Linked DNA regions of Nordella sp. HKS 07. The protein of the gene in region 1 interacts with the protein of each later gene in a pairwise test. Links are inferred from orthologs where the notes say so. Each region holds a gene or a part of one and is shown on either strand. Other genes may lie near its edges.

Region 1 (7,820 bases):
GTTACGGTCATAAGCCCCACTGACGGGTGCTTACGGCGCATGCCGGGAAGGGAAAATTAACCCTAAATGAGCACTGTAAGGTAGCAATTTGGTCCTGTGGTGGGTGAGCGGCCCGGATGAGAGGCCGCAATGCACAGGGCGGGACATAGGAGTGGGATATCATGTTGCGTCGTTTGGCGAATTTCAAGATCGCTTTGATTTGCGCCGTTTTTTTGGCTTTGGCCGCGTGCTCGAAGAAGAATCAACCGAACCTGGAAGGCGATGGCGCCGGAACGGCGGTCCCGGGTTCCGAAAAGGACTTCGCCATTAATGTCGGCGACCGAATCTACTTCATCGTCGATACCTCGACGCTGACGCCGGAAGCCCAGGAGACGCTGCGCCGCCAGTCGGCCTGGCTCAAGCAGTATCCGAATGTCACCGTGCAGGTCGAAGGCCATGCCGACGAGCGTGGCACACGCGAATACAACATCTCGCTGTCGGCGCGCCGCGCCACCGCCACCCGCGAGTTCCTGATCGCCCAGGGCGTCCAGGGCAACCGCATCTCCTCGATCGCTTATGGCAAGGAGCGGCCAGTGGCCTTGTGCGACGCCGAACAATGCTATTCCCAGAATCGCCGCGCGGTGACCGTGATCACGGGCGGCGCGGTTTCGGGCTGAGTTGACGGTCCGGGACCTGTTGCCATGAGGCCACAGGTCCCGGATGATTTCCCTTCCCCCCTTATAAAGCCTCATTTTCACCGCCTTTAGAGACCAAGCCCAATAATGGGGTGCTGGGGACGGCTCGGCACAGCAGCGGTTACGCGATGAAGACATTGTTGAAGGTCACCCTTCCTGCAGCCCTCCTGATGGCCATGGCCGTCGGTGGCGCCCCCCTTGCTTCCGCCCAATCGGACGGCGAGCTGGCCGACCGCGTCGGCCGGATGGAAGATCAGTTGCAGCAGTTGATGGGACAGGTCGAGCAACTGACCTTCGAGGTCAGGCGCCTCCAGGGTCAGCGCAAATCGGGCGATCTCGGCGAGCAGCCGGCACAGGCTCAGCCGCGCAAGCGCCAACTGGCCGTCCAGGATCACAGCCTCGACAGTCAGGGCGTCGAACAGGTCGGCGACACGGAATATACCCAGCAGCCGCTGCAGACGATCGGCGACGATCTCCCGGAGGGCCAGACGCAGAAGGCGCCCGGCCCCAAGATCCTCGGCACGATTCCCAGCACGTCCTATCAGCAGGGCAATAACGGCTATCAGACGGATGCCAACAGCGAGTTCCAAGGTCAGGTGCTCGTGCCTCCGGGCGGCGGCACTGAAGGCCAGGTGCTCGTACCGCCGGCCAGCGTCGAAAATGGCGGCGGCCAAGTTCTGGTTCCCCCGGCCCATGGCGACGGCGGCAATGATCTCGTGCCCGAAAAGGTCGAGACGGTGGCGCTCGGCGCTGCGGCCTCGGCCGATCCCGAAGTCATTTATGAGCGCTCCTATGAGAGCCTGTTGCGGCGCCAGTTCGGCGACGCCGAAGTCGGTTTCCGCGGCTTTCTCGAGCAGCATCGCGACCACAGCCTTGCCGGCAACGCACAATATTGGCTGGGCGAGACCTATTATGTGCAGGGCGATTACAAGCAGGCGGCGCAAGCCTTCCTGTCCGGCTATCGCGACTTCCCGAAGAGCCGCAAGGCGGCCGACAGCCTCCTCAAGCTCGGCCTCTCGCTGAACAGGCTCGGCCAGAAGGAGCAGGCCTGTGCCGCCTATATGCAGGTGAGCTCGCAGTTCCCGAAGGCGGCCGAGGCCAAGAAGCGGGCGCAGTCGGAGATCAAGCGTGCCGGCTGCTGAGGCAGCCTCGCCGATCAGCCAAGACGCCGCGAAAGCGCTTCTCGAAAGCCTGTCCTTCCATGCCCATGTCGCGCTCGCCGTTTCGGGCGGCAGCGATTCGACGGCCCTCATGTGGCTCGTGGCGCGCTGGTCCAACACGCTCGCGCATCCGCCCAGGATCACCGTTCTCACCGTCGATCACGGCTTGCGGCCGGAGGCGGCGGGCGAATGCCGGACCGTCACAGGCTGGGCGCAGGCGCTCGGCCTCGATGCCCGCATCCTCAGCTGGACTGGCGGCAAACCCCGCAGCGCGCTCCAGGCCAAAGCGCGCGAGATCCGCTATGGACTGATGCGCGACTGGTGCCTGGCGCAGGGGGCCAGCATGCTGGTAACCGCACATACACGTGAGGACCAGGCCGAGACCTTCCTCATGCGGCTGGCGCGCGGCAGCGGAATCAGAGGGCTCGCCGGCATGCGCACCGACGAGGCCGGGCCGGTCGTTCTCGAGCGACCCTTGCTGCATACGAGCCGGGCCGAGCTCAGGGCGACGCTCGCCGCCGCCGCTCATCCCTGGATCGAGGATCCAAGCAACCAGGACGAGCGCTTCGAGCGGGTGCGCCTGCGCAAGGCGATGCCGCTCCTGGCCGAGTTCGGCCTTACCCCCGAAGCCGTGGCACGCTCGGCGGCCCGCCTCGAGCGGGCGCTGCATCCGATCGAGGAACTGGCCCGCGACTTCATGGCGCGCCATGTGGAGCTCAGACCGGAAGGTTTCGCCATGGTTGCGCTCGCCGCCTTCCGCAAGCTCGATGAGGAAGTGGCCATCCAGCTTCTCGAACGGCTGCTCGGGCGTCTGGGGGGTGGCGATGAGCCGCCGCGGCTCATGGCGGTCGAGGCCCTTCATCACAGGCTGCGGCAAAGCGGCAGCGAGGCGCGGACCCTCGCCGGCTGCCGTATCGCCCTGCGCCAGCGGCACCTGCTGATCGGGCGGGAGGCCGGCCGGATCAGCCGGACGCCGGTGCTTCTGGCTCCAGGCCAGAGCGTCCTGTGGGACAACCGGTTCAAGATCAGTGTCGGCCAGGCCTGCCGCGACGTCGTTATCCTGCCGGTGCTTGGCCTGAAAGTGCCGCGCAACCCGGCCATCCCGGCTTTCGTGCAGGATGGGCTGCCGGCCCTCCTCCAGGCGGGAGAGATCGCCGCCGTTCCATCCATCGGCTATCTGGGACAAACCGTCTCGCCCGGGTTGCAAGCGCAGGCGGAATTTCAGAAAATTGACCTTTAATGCAAGTGCGGATTGCCGCTACGCTTGGCAATCCTGGCCCGCATCCCTATGTTAGATTTAACTTTTGGGCGGCAGGATCGGCCCAAGTCTTCGGTCTTGCGCCCTGGTGCGCCCCTTAGAGAGGAACCACGTGAATAATTTCCGCAACTTCGCCGTCTGGATCGTCATCGCGATCCTGCTGTTTGCCCTGTTCAGCCTGTTCCAGGGCCAGGCCTCGCGCTCCAACAGCAAGGACATCGACTATTCGACGTTCCTCAGCAAGGTGAGTGCGGGTGAGGTGCAGACCGTCACCATCACCGAAGCCGGCTTCGGCAGCTCCTATCTCACCGGCAAGCTCAGCAACAACGATACGTTCGCGACATACGCGCCTGCCGATGACGGTTTGATCACGCTGCTCAAGGAGAAGAACGTCACATTCAACGCCAAGCCGGCGCAGAGCGACTCGTTCCTCTCCAATGCTCTGCTCTACTGGCTGCCGACGCTGCTCCTCATCGGCGTGTGGGTGTTCTTCATCCGCCAGATGCAATCGGGCGGCGGCAAGGCCATGGGCTTCGGCAAGTCCAAGGCCAAGCTCCTCACCGAACGCCACGGCCGCGTGACCTTCGAGGACGTGGCGGGCGTCAACGAGGCGAAGGAAGACCTGCAGGAGATCGTCGAATTCCTGAAGGATCCGCATAAGTTCCAGCGTCTCGGCGGCAAGATTCCGAAGGGCGCGCTGCTGGTCGGCCCTCCGGGCACCGGCAAGACGTTGCTGGCGCGCGCCATCGCGGGCGAGGCGAATGTTCCCTTCTTCACCATCTCGGGCTCCGACTTCGTCGAAATGTTCGTCGGCGTCGGTGCGTCGCGGGTGCGCGACATGTTCGAGCAGGCGAAGAAGAACGCCCCTTGCATCATCTTCATCGATGAAATCGACGCGGTCGGCCGGCATCGTGGCGCCGGCCTCGGCGGCGGCAATGACGAGCGCGAGCAGACGCTCAACCAGCTGCTCGTCGAAATGGATGGCTTCGAGGCCAATGAAGGCGTGATCCTGGTCGCCGCCACCAACCGGCCCGACGTGCTCGACCCGGCGCTGCTGCGCCCCGGCCGCTTCGACCGCCAGATCACCGTTCCCAATCCCGACATCATCGGGCGCGAACAGATCCTGCGCGTGCATATGCGCAATGTGCCGCTGGCGCCGGATATCGATCCCAAGGTGCTGGCGCGCGGAACGCCTGGTTTCTCGGGCGCCGATCTCGCCAATCTCGTCAATGAGGCGGCCTTGCTGGCGGCCCGGCGCAACAAGCGCCTCGTTACCCAGCATGAATTCGAAGACGCCAAGGACAAGGTCATGATGGGCGCCGAGCGCCGCTCGCTGGTGATGAGCGAGGAGGAACGTCGCAACACCGCCTATCACGAAGCCGGCCATGCCATTGTCGGTCTCTCGGTGCCCTATGATCCGCTCCACAAGGTCACGATCATCCCGCGCGGGCGTGCGCTCGGCGTCACCATGAACCTTCCCGAGGGCGACCGCTATTCGCGTACCCGCGAATGGTGCGAGGCGCGGCTCGCGGTGCTGTTCGGCGGCCGCGAGGCGGAACTGATCCTCGGCGGCGAGAAGAACGTCACCAACGGCGCCACCGGCGACATCCAGATGGCGACGCAGCTGGCGCGCGCCATGATCACGGAGTGGGGCATGTCCGACAAGCTCGGCCGCGTGCGCTACAACGGCAATGAGCAGGAGGTCTTCCTCGGCCATTCGGTGACCCAGACAAAGAACCTGTCAGACGAGACCGCCTCGCTGATCGATGCCGAAATCCGCAAGCTCATCGAGGATGGCGAGCGCAAGGCGCGCGAGATCCTGACAAACGGCACCGACAAGCTGCATGCGCTGGCCAAGGCGCTGCTCGAATTCGAGACGCTGTCGGGCGATGAGGTGAAGCTCGTCCTCAAGGGCGAGAAGATCCAGCGCGACGATCAGAGCGGCGGACACAAGAAGCCGGACAAGGCATCCTCGGTCCCGGTCACCGGGCGTCCGAAAAGCGGTCCGGCAACTGGCGAAATGGAGCCGCAGCCGCAGGGCTGAGGCAATCGGTCGATGCCTTCATCCCTCTCCCCGCTGCAGCGCGGAGAGGGCAGGGGCCCGACGCGAAGCGGCGGGAAGGGTGAGGGGCATGCGCTTCGAAGAGCATTCTATTTCAGATCCACTTCTCTTCTCTCGCTGCAGAACCACTTTCCGTTCGCAACTCGCGGATCTCAGGGCTTGCCCCTCACTCCTCCCATTGCTCGGCAATGGGGCCCTCCCTCTCCCTGCTGATGCGGGGCGAGGGTAAGTCGTACATGACCCTCTATCTGCGACCACTCAGCCTTCTCTATGGACCCGATGCGCGCCGGGCGATCGCGGCTGGCCAGGGCGGCGCGCTTGGCGGTTCGGATTTCATCGCCTTCACGCAAGCCGAGCTCATCGAGCGCGATGGCGCGCATGTCAGGCGAAGCGTCATTCCCTACGCCGAAGCGCGCAACCACGGCGAACGGCTCGCCTTGATCGAAAGCCCGCGCCCCGATTTCGCCGGCCTGGCGATGGGTCGGCCGAAGCTCATGGGCATCGTCAATGTCACCCCTGATTCTTTCTCCGATGGCGGCGAACTGGCAACCACTGTGGAGGCTGTCGCCCATGGTCTCGGGCTTGCCGGCGAAGGCGCCGACATTCTCGATATCGGCGGAGAATCGACCCGTCCCGGCTCCGACGCAGTCACGGCCGACCAGGAGATTGCGCGCATCCTGCCCGTCATCGGGGCCCTGGCGAAAGGCGGGCACTGCGTGTCAGTCGATACGCGCAAGCCGCAGGTCATGCGCCGCACCGCGGCGGTCGGTGCCGCAATCATTAATGACGTCTCCGCCCTATCGTACGATTCGGACAGTCTCAAAGCCGCGGCGGATGTCGATCTGCCGGTGGTCATCATGCATTCTCAGGGCGATCCGAAGACGATGCAGGTCAATCCCGTCTATGACGATGTGACGCTCGATGTCTTCGATATGCTGGCCGGCCGCATCGCCGCGTGTGAGGCGGCAGGGATACCCCGCCGGCTCATCGCAATCGATCCCGGTATCGGCTTCGGCAAGACCTTCCGCCACAATCTGACGCTGCTCAACGAGCTGACACTGTTCCACGGGCTGGGCGCCGTTCTCCTGGTCGGACTGTCGCGCAAGGCCTTCACCGGCGCGCTGACGGCTGAGAAGAATGCGGGCCAGCGGGTATTCGGTTCCGTCGGCGGCGCCCTTCATGCCGCCCTCAACGGCGCCCAGATTCTGCGCGTCCACGATGTCAAGGGGACCCGGCAGGCATTGGCGGTGGCGTTGGCAGCCGCCGATCCGGAGAGCAGCGGACTTTAACCATGAGCGTGGGATGCGAAAAAGCGGGCACCGGTTTTTCGCAAGAATCCCGCGCTAACATATAAGAATCAATCACGTTAATGAGTTTGGATCGCCTCAATCCAAACTCATCGTGATCTAGCAGGATGTGATCTGCTATAGGCTGGGTGAACTGGAGAAAAGGAAAGCCATGTCCCGCAAGTATTTCGGAACCGATGGTGTGCGTGGCGTCGCCAACCGCGCGCCGATGTCGCCCGATATGGTGATGAAGATCGGCCTCGCGGCCGGCAGCGTCTACTCCAAGGGAAGCCATCGCCATCGCGCGGTGATCGGCAAGGATACGCGGCTTTCGGGCTACATGATCGAACAGGCGCTGACCGCCGGTCTGCTCTCGGCCGGTGTCGATGTGTTCCTCTTCGGTCCGCTGCCGACGCCTGCCGTCGCCATGCTGACGAGGTCGTTGCGCGCCGATCTCGGCATCATGATCTCGGCGTCGCACAATCCGTATTACGACAACGGCATCAAGCTGTTCGGGCCGGACGGCTACAAGCTGTCGGATGATCAGGAACTGGCGATCGAGAAGCTGGTCGACACGGCGGACGGCGCGAGCCTCGCGGCCCCCCAGGACAAGCTCGGCCGCGCCAAGCGCATCGAGGACGCGCAGGCCCGCTATATCGAATTCGCCAAGCGCACCTTCCCGAAGGATCTGCGCCTCGAAGGCCTGCGCATTGTCATCGATACCGCCAATGGCGGCGCCTACAAGGTCGCCTCCGCCGCCCTCTGGGAACTCGGCGCCGAGATCATTCCCATCGGCAACGATCCGAACGGATTCAACATCAACGAGAAGTGCGGGTCGACGGCGCCCGAGGCGATGTCGGCCAAGGTGATCGAGACGCGCGCCGATATCGGCATCGCGCTCGACGGTGACGCCGATCGCGTCGTGATCGCCGATGAGCACGGCCGGCTCGTTGATGGCGATCAACTGATGGCCCTGATCGCGACCTCCTGGCACAGGCAGCAGCGTCTTGCCGGTGGCGGGCTCGTCGCCACAATCATGTCCAATCTGGGTCTCGAGCGTCATCTGACCGACCGCAAGCTCACGCTGGCGCGCACCAAGGTGGGCGATCGCTATGTGGTGGAACATATGCGTCAGCATGGGTTCAATATCGGCGGCGAGCAGTCGGGCCATATCGTGATGTCGGATTTCTCGACGACAGGCGACGGACTGTTGGCGGCGCTGCAAGTGCTGGCGGAAGTGGTGCGGACCAGCAAGCCGGTGAGCCAGGTCTGCCATCTGTTCGAGCCAGTGCCGCAAGTGCTCAAGAATGTGCGCTATGGCGACGGCAAGCCGCTCGAGGCGGCGATGGTGAAGCAGGCGATAGCGGACGCGACCTCGAT
Region 2 (7,902 bases), 6.0 Mb from region 1 along the record:
ATCGTCGGCTACCAGTCGCACCCGCATATCGCGGCACCGGTCGCGGTGTAGACGCCCATGACGCTCATCGGTGACGATTTCCGCGCGAGCCTCAGCCACGCGCTCTACCGACCGTTCAATCCGCTTGGGCTGTTGCCGTCCATCGGCATCTTTATCGGGCTTCTGCTGGTCAACCAGGTCGTCCTTGTTCCGCTCTTCGGCGCGGGTATTCTCCTACTGACCTCGGGCCAGACAGGGGATAACGGAGACTGGCTGCGCGCGGTGTTGCTGGCGATCCTTCCGGCCGGCCTGGTGACCGCCGGAATCGCCTGGATTGCGGTGCGTCGGCAAGGTGCTGATCCGGGCCGGGTACTGGCGCTGCGTCTGCCCGATCTCGGCCTTCTCGGCTGGGCCGCGGCTGTTGGCGGCTTCTTCGTCAGCATCAACGCGCTGTTCCTGCTTCTTGCCACACTGTTCGGGTTCGATCTCAATTCGTCCGGCCTGGTGGAGAAGGGCACCATGCAGTTCGGCCATGACCCGCTCTTCTTCCTGATCGCCGGCGGCCTCGTCATCGGCGCGCCGCTCGCGGAAGAACTGATCTTCCGCGGGCAGATTTTCGCCGCCCTGGCGCTGACACCGCTCGGCACAAGCGGCGCTTCGCTCCTCACGTCCGCCTTGTGGGCGGTGACGCATGCGTTCACCCAGCCGCTCCATGTCGTCGGCCTCCTGTTCCTGATGGGCCTGCTTCTAAGCTGGCTTCTGGTGCGCTTCGGCAGCCTGTGGGTGACGATCGCCTGCCACGCGGTATGGAACGCGATGTCGGCGGTGGCGCTCTATTCCATGGCATCGCAATGACAATCGAAATCCGACCGATCAGACCCGGCGAAGGGCCGGCGCTTCTGGTGCTGACACGGGCACTGGCGGAAGCGCATGACTATCTCGACAAGTACACGGCGACCGCGGAGGACCTCGAGCGCGCGCTTTTCGCGCCTGATCCGATCGTCGGCTGCCTCATCGCCTTCTGCGAGGGCGAACCGGCGGGCTGCGCCTTCTGGCATCGGAGTTTCACCACCGCGCGCGGGCGCGAGATCATGTATCTCGAGGATCTTTCGGTGCTGCCCGCTTATCAGCGGCGCGGCATCGGGCGGGCCTTGCTGCAAAAGCTCGCGGTCGAGGCGCGGCAGCGCGGCTTTCCCAGCATCTACTGGCTCACCATGGGCTGGAACGCCAAGGCGCAGGGGCTCTATGACCAGACGGGCGCCGTTCACGACGAGGGGATGCGCTATTACCGCTTGGCGGACGAGGCGCTGATCCGGTTCGCCGAGGCAAGGCCGTGACGCGTCCACGCATCGCCTTCGTGGTGGCGGTTGCGCGCAACGGCGTCATTGGGCGCAAGGGCGTGCTGCCCTGGCGCATCTCCTCCGATCTCAAGCGCTTCAAGCAGATCACCATGGGCAAACCGGTGATCATGGGGCGAAAGACCTGGGAGAGCCTGCCCAAGCGACCCCTGACCGGGCGGCTCAATATCGTGATCACCCGGCATCGCGATTATTCGGCAGCCGGCGCCTTCGTCGTCGCGAGCGTCGATGCGGCGCTGGCTGAGGCGCGGCGAGCGCAACCCGAAGAGATCTGCGTCATTGGCGGCAGCGAGATATTCGGCGCCTTCCTGCCCATGGCGGACCGGCTTTATCTGACCGAGGTTGAACTCGAGCCCGAAGGTGACGCGATCTTTCCGCCGCTCGATTTCGCGCAATGGCAGGAGACGTCGCGTGAGACGCATGTGCGAGCCGAAGGCGATGATGCGGGCTTCGTCCTGCGCGTGCTTGACCGGAAGCGCTAAGCCCCGCATCATTGAATGATGGTTCAATATCCGACTAATCCCGACATCGTCGTCATCGGGGCGGGGGCTGCCGGCGTCGGCGCCGGACGTGCTCTGGCCAAGACCGGCATTCCTTTCCTCATCATCGAAGCCAAGGACCGCATCGGCGGGCGCGCCTTCAGCGAAGCGACGAGCCTCGGCCATCTGTGGGACCATGGCTGCCACTGGTTCCACTCGGCGGACAAGAATGTGTTGCGCCAACTCGCCGAGGAGATCGGCCACAAATACCTGAAGAAGCCGCGCGAAGGGGTCATGAAGGCTTTCATGAACGGCGAATGGAAGGCCGAGCAGCAACACGAGGAATATGTCTGGGGCATGTTGGGCGAGGTGGCCGCCACCGGGCGTGCCGGCAAAGATGTGCCGGCGGCGAGCCTGCTCGACCCGCAGCATCCCTGGTATCCGATGGCGCGGCACTGGCTCAGCCTCATGTATTCGGCTGAGCCCGAGGAGATATCTACGCGTGATGCAGGGAGCTATGAGGACACCGGCCTCAACCTCGCGGTCGAGGACGGATATGGCGCGCTGATCGCCAGGCTCGCCGAAGGATTACCCATTGCAACGAGGGTCGCGGCGCGCAAAGTGACGGCGCGGGGAGAGGGCGTCACGGTCGAGACGGATCAGGGCACGATCACCGCCAAGGCCGCCATCGTGGCGGTACCGGCGCGCATGCTGGAGACGGGTAAGCTCGTCCTTGCAGATATGCCCGCCGACATCGCCCAGGCACTGCAGGACGTGCCCATGGGGTACTATGAAAAAGTCGCCATCGCCTTTGACGGAAAAGTGTTCGAGGGCTTCGACATGCCGTATGTCGAAATCTTTGATCCGGTGGCGCCGACGACGCACCCCCTCAATTTCGAGCTGCATCCCTTCAGAAGGCCGATCGCCATTACCCATATCGGCGGACAGTTCGCCCGCGAAATGGAGCGCGAGGGGGAGGCCGGAATGGTCGATTTCGCGCTGGCGGCGCTTGTGCGCGCCTTCGGCTCGGACTTAAGAAAAAGAGTCAAGAAAGCCACCGCAACCCATTGGTCTTCCGACATTTTTATCAATGGGGCATATTCCTGCGCCAAGCCCGGCCGGGGCCTCTCGCGCCGCAATTTTGCAAATCCCATCGCCGAGCGTATCTTCCTCGCCGGCGAGCATGTGCATCCCTCGTTCCATGCGACCGCGCATGGCGCCTTCGAGACTGGCCTTCTTGCCGCGGCTAAAGCAACAGCGGCCGCCGCCAAGGGTGCTGCGGGCGGGAAACAGACCGCTTGCGCATGAATTTGCGCATTGGACTCCGTCGCTCCAAATTCCTATATGAGCGCGACGCATAACGACAAGGGTGAGATTCAATGCCGTGGAACAAGGATGGCGGTGGCGGGGGCAATAAAGGCCCTTGGGGACAAGGTCCCTGGGGACAGGGGCCTGGAGGCCCCTCCGGCGGTAATCGCGGCCCCACGCCACCTGACCTCGACGAGCTGATCCGCAAGGGTCAGGACAGTCTCAAGAACATCCTGCCCGGTGGCGCCGGTGGGCGCGGCACCTGGGTGATCTTCGTTCTCGCCCTTCTGGCGCTCGTCGCCTTCAACAGCGTCTATCAGGTACAGGCGGATGAACGCGGCGTTGTGCTCCGGCTCGGCAGCTATACCCGCACCGTCAATCCGGGCCTCCATTTCGCCATCTGGCCGGTCGAGACGCTCGAAACCGTACAGGTCGAATCCGAACGCCAGACCTCGATCGGCGCCGTCGCCAATGAAGGGCTGATGCTGGCCGGCGATCAGAACCTGGTCGATATCCGCTTCACGGTTCTGTGGAAGATCAAGAATCCGGAAGAATATCTCTTCAATGTGAGCGACCAGGAGAAGCTGGTGAGAGTCGTGGCCGAGAGCGCCATGCGCGAAATCGTCGGCCGCACGCCGGCCGAGGAAGTGCGCACCACCGGCCGTCTCGCCGCCCAGGACCAGGTCATGGGCATCAGCCAGACCACGCTCGACAGCTATGGCGCCGGCATTCTCATCACCGGCCTCAAGCTCGAAAAGGCCGACCCGCCGGCGGAAGTGCTCGACGCTTTTGAAGAAGTGCAGCGCGCCGAGCAGGATCTCGCCCGCTCTATCAACGAAGCTGACCAATACGCCAATCAGCGCCGTCGCCTCGTCGAAGGTGAAGCCGCCAAGCTGGTCGAGGACGCCAAGGGTTACAAGGCCCGTGTGACGCTCGAAGCCCAGGGTGAAGCGCAGCGCTTCCTCAGCGTTTATGAAGAGTATGCCAAGGCGCAGGACGTGACGCGCAAGCGCATGTTCCTCGAAACGATGGAGGGCATCCTCTCCAAATCGAACAAGGTGATCATCGAAGGCGACGGTCAGGGCGTGGTTCCCTATCTGCCGCTGCCGGAAATCCAGAAACGCCAAAACAGCACGACGACGCCGGCGCAAGGAGCGAGCCAATGAACTTCTTCAAATCCTTCGGCGTCGTCATCGTCGTCATCCTGGCGCTGGTCGTCTGGTCTTCCACGTTCATCGTCGATCAGCGCAAGAAAGCGCTGGTGCTGCGCTTCGGCGAGATCAACCGCATCGTCGAGAAGCCGGGGCTCTATTTCAAGGTCCCGTTCGCAGACGAAGTGGTGCCGATCGAAAACCGCATGATCCTGTGGACGAGCGACAATATGAGCGTCCAGGTGGTGGACGGCCGGCGCTATCTCGTCGACGCCGTCACCATGGCGCGCGTCGTCAATGCGCAGCGCTTCCGCGAGACCGTGGGCGCCGACCTGACGCGCGCCTGGGACCGCATCCGCACCCGTCTCGATGCCGCCCTGCGCCAGACCTACGGCAAGCGCACCTTCGATGCGGCACTGTCCAAGGACCGCGCCGTGATGATGCGCGAGATCCGCGATCAGGTACGCGCCGAAGCGCTCAATAACGGCATCGAGATCGTCGATGTCCGCATCGTGCGCACCGATCTCATGGACGAGGTGCTGAAGAACACCTATGAGCGGATGAGCTCGGAACGCATCGCCGAGGCCAAGGACCTGCGCGGCCGCGGTGAGGCGCGCAAGATCGAGATCATGGCTCAGGCCGACCGCGCCTATACGGAGAAGCTGGCCGACGCCCAGCGCCAGTCGGAGGTCATCCGCGGCGAGGGCGAAGGGGAACGCAACCGCATCTTCGCCGATGCCTTCCAGAAGGATCCGGAATTCTTCGACTTCTACCGGTCGATGCAGGCCTATACGAACAGCCTGTCGGACCCGGGCACCACCATGGTGCTGAAGCCGGATTCGGATTTCTTCAAATATCTCGGCATGGATAAGGCCAAGCCGGCAACGCCCTAGCTGCTGGACATCATGAGCGATTTCATCACGGCCCTCGGTCTCGTCTTCGTGATCGAGGGCCTTCTTTCTGCCTTTGTTCCGGGCCATCTGAAGGCGGTGATCGCGTTGATGCAGAACACTTCCGACGATAGCTTGAGACTGGGTGGGCTCATCGCTGCGGCCTTCGGCGTGGGCCTGGTCTGGCTGGCGAGGTCGGTACTTGGATCATGAAATCGTGATCCAGCCAGCGCTTGCAGGCACAAGGCAATGGACGCTTACTCACCTGACGATGTGATGACGGAGATCTAAGGTTATGAATGGAACGGTGAAACGGGTTCTGGCCGCGGCGGTGGCTGCGCCTCTGGCGTTCGCTGCCTTTGACGGTTTCGTGCCGCAGGTGCCGGCACAAGCCCAACAAATTCAACAGCTTCCGACCGTCGCAGATCTCGCTGAGAAGCTCTCGCCGGCGGTCGTCTCGATCGCCACGACACAGAAGGTGGCGGGCGGCGTGCAATTGCAGATCCCCGAGCTGCCTCCCGATGTTCCTTTCCGCGACATGTTCGAGGATTTCTTCAAGCGCCAGCGCCCGGGCGGGAAGCCGGAACCCCGTACCGTCAATTCGCAAGGCTCAGGCTTCGTGATCGACGCCTCGGGTCTCATCGTCACCAACAACCATGTGATCGAGCAGTCGGAAGATATCAGCATCATTCTCAATGACGGCACCAATCTCAAGGCGGAGCTGGTCGGGCGCGATGCCAAGACCGATATCGCAGTGCTCCGGGTCAAGCCTGACAAGCCGCTCACCGCGGTGAGCTTCGGCGATTCCGACAAGCTCCGGGTCGGCGACTGGGTGCTCGCCATCGGCAATCCCTTTGGACTCGGCGGCTCGGTGTCGCTCGGCATCGTCTCGGCGCGCAACCGTGACATCAATGCCGGCCCCTATGACGATTTCATCCAGACCGACGCCGCCATCAACAAGGGCAATTCCGGAGGACCGCTGTTCAACCTCAATGGCGACGTCGTGGGTGTGAACACCGCCATCTATTCGCCCTCCGGCGGCTCGGTCGGCATCGGCTTCTCGGTTCCTTCCGCCACCGTCAAGGGCGTCGTCGACCAGTTGGTCAAATATGGCGAGACGCGGCGCGGCTGGCTCGGCGTGCGCATCCAGTCGCTTACCGACGATCTCGCTGAAGGCCTCGATCTCGGCAAGACACAAGGCGCCCTGGTGGCGGAAGTGACGCCGACCGGGCCCGCCGAGAAGGCCGGCCTCAAACCGCGCGACGTGATCACCGAATTCGACGGCAAACCCATTCACGAGATGAAAGACCTGCCACGGGTCGTCGCTGACACGCCGATCGGGAAGAAGGTCGTGGTCAAGGTGATGCGCGGGGGCAAGCCGGTCGAGCTTTCGGCCGAGGTCGGTCGCCTCGAGGATGGCGAGAAGGTCATCGCCGCCGCCAATCCGGAAGCGGGTGCGTCGGCGGATACGGCCGACACGCTCGGCATGAAGCTCTCCATCATCACCGACGAGCAGCGCCAGCGCTTCAAGATCGATGAGGGCCTGGAGGGCGCCATCGTCACCGAGGTCGACCCCAACGGGCCGGCGGCAGAGAAGCGCATCGAGCCGGGCGACGTCATCACCGAAGCGGGTCAGAAGTCAGTCAAGACTCCGGGAGACGTGACGGCGCGCGTCAAGGACGCCGAGGGCGCTTCGAAGAAATCGGTGCTGCTGTTCATCGCCAAGGGCGGCAAGCAGAGCGAAATGCGCTTCATCGCGGTCCGGATCAAGAACGACTGAGGCGGCCCAGTTCATAACTCGAAACGAAGAGAGCGCCGAAGCGGCGCTCTCTTTGCTTATTGATTGTATTGTTCCGCAGCTTCAGCTCGTCCCACTCTTCAGGCGGGCGTTGCACAGGCTGTAATAGCCGCCGCCCTTCTGGATCCACTTCAGGCCACCCAACGCGTTGTTGTCCTTGTTGGCGTAGTATTGCTGGAGACAGGTATGCATGCGGGCCTTGCCTTCCGGCTCGCTTGAGTATTTGGAGGAGACGGCACGCGGGAATTTGACACCGCTTGGCGCAGCGATCGCCGGCGTTTCGGGTTCGTTGGTGTAGTTGGCCTCGCTCTCCGCCGGCACCGTCTCGTCATCAGCCGCCCCAGCACCGCATTTGGCCTTGCGGAAGTCGTTCCACTTGAGCCCGCCCAGCGAGCCCGACTCCTTGGCGGATTGATACTTGGCGCTGCAATCCTTCATCGACAGGCCGCCGCCTGAACTGGTGGAGGCCTTGGTGGCCTTGGGCGCCTCGAATGCCGCAGATGCGCCGGGCCCGCATTCGGCCTTGCGGTAGTCGTTCCACTTCATCCCATTGAGCGCATCGGCTGCCTTGGCGGCCTGATATTTCGCACTGCATTGCTGGGAGGTGAGGCCCTTGGCCGTCTCATCTTGCGAAGCCGCGGCCTTCTTGGTCTTTGCCGTGGTCGTCTCGATTCCGGCGGAAGCGCCCGGACCGCATTCGGCCTTGCGGAAGTCGTTCCACTTCATATCGCCGAGAGTGCCGGCCTCCTTGGCCGCCTGATATTTGGCGCCGCACTGCTTGGAGGTCAGGCCCTTGGCCGCATCGTCGCCCGCCGCCGCCTTCTTGGCCTTCGCCTTGGTGCTCTCGGTCCCGGCGGAAGCGCCCGGACCGCATTCGGCCTTGCGGAAGTCGTTCCATTTCATATCGCCGAGGGTTCCAGCCTCCTTGGCAGCTTGATA

Evidence for each region.
Region 2: the proteins of ftsH (region 1) and hflK interact in binary tests that used the Escherichia coli proteins (3 or more experiments, as listed by UniProt). The link is inferred for Nordella sp. HKS 07 from one-to-one orthologs.

Annotation. Positions count from the first base shown.
Region 1 is NZ_CP049258.1:695,531-703,350, reverse strand. The notes cover bases 2,754-5,670. They hold ftsH (ATP-dependent zinc metalloprotease FtsH), read left to right. Parts: upstream 2,754-3,204; coding sequence 3,205-5,136; downstream 5,137-5,670. Other genes in these bases: folP (dihydropteroate synthase), read left to right, coding at 5,391-5,670; tilS (tRNA lysidine(34) synthetase TilS), read left to right, coding at 2,754-3,074. Also shown: peptidoglycan-associated lipoprotein Pal, read left to right, coding at 162-656; tol-pal system protein YbgF, read left to right, coding at 803-1,816; more of tilS, read left to right, coding at 1,803-2,753; more of folP, read left to right, coding at 5,671-6,443; glmM (phosphoglucosamine mutase), read left to right, coding at 6,613-7,820. UniProt on the Escherichia coli protein: Acts as a processive, ATP-dependent zinc metallopeptidase for both cytoplasmic and membrane proteins. Plays a role in the quality control of integral membrane proteins.
Region 2 is NZ_CP049258.1:6,705,514-6,713,415, reverse strand. Bases 2,244-5,242 are described here. They hold hflK (FtsH protease activity modulator HflK), read left to right. Parts: upstream 2,244-3,195; coding sequence 3,196-4,290; downstream 4,291-5,242. Other genes in these bases: G5V57_RS31795 (DUF2065 domain-containing protein), read left to right, coding at 5,181-5,242; hflC (protease modulator HflC), read left to right, coding at 4,287-5,168; G5V57_RS31810 (NAD(P)/FAD-dependent oxidoreductase), read left to right, coding at 2,244-3,124. Outside these bases: G5V57_RS31830 (thymidylate synthase), read left to right, coding at 1-51; G5V57_RS31825 (CPBP family intramembrane glutamic endopeptidase), read left to right, coding at 58-834; G5V57_RS31820 (GNAT family N-acetyltransferase), read left to right, coding at 831-1,316; G5V57_RS31815 (dihydrofolate reductase), read left to right, coding at 1,313-1,819; more of G5V57_RS31810, read left to right, coding at 1,835-2,243; more of G5V57_RS31795, read left to right, coding at 5,243-5,378; G5V57_RS31790 (DegQ family serine endoprotease), read left to right, coding at 5,473-6,945; G5V57_RS34690 (hypothetical protein), read right to left, coding at 7,027-7,689.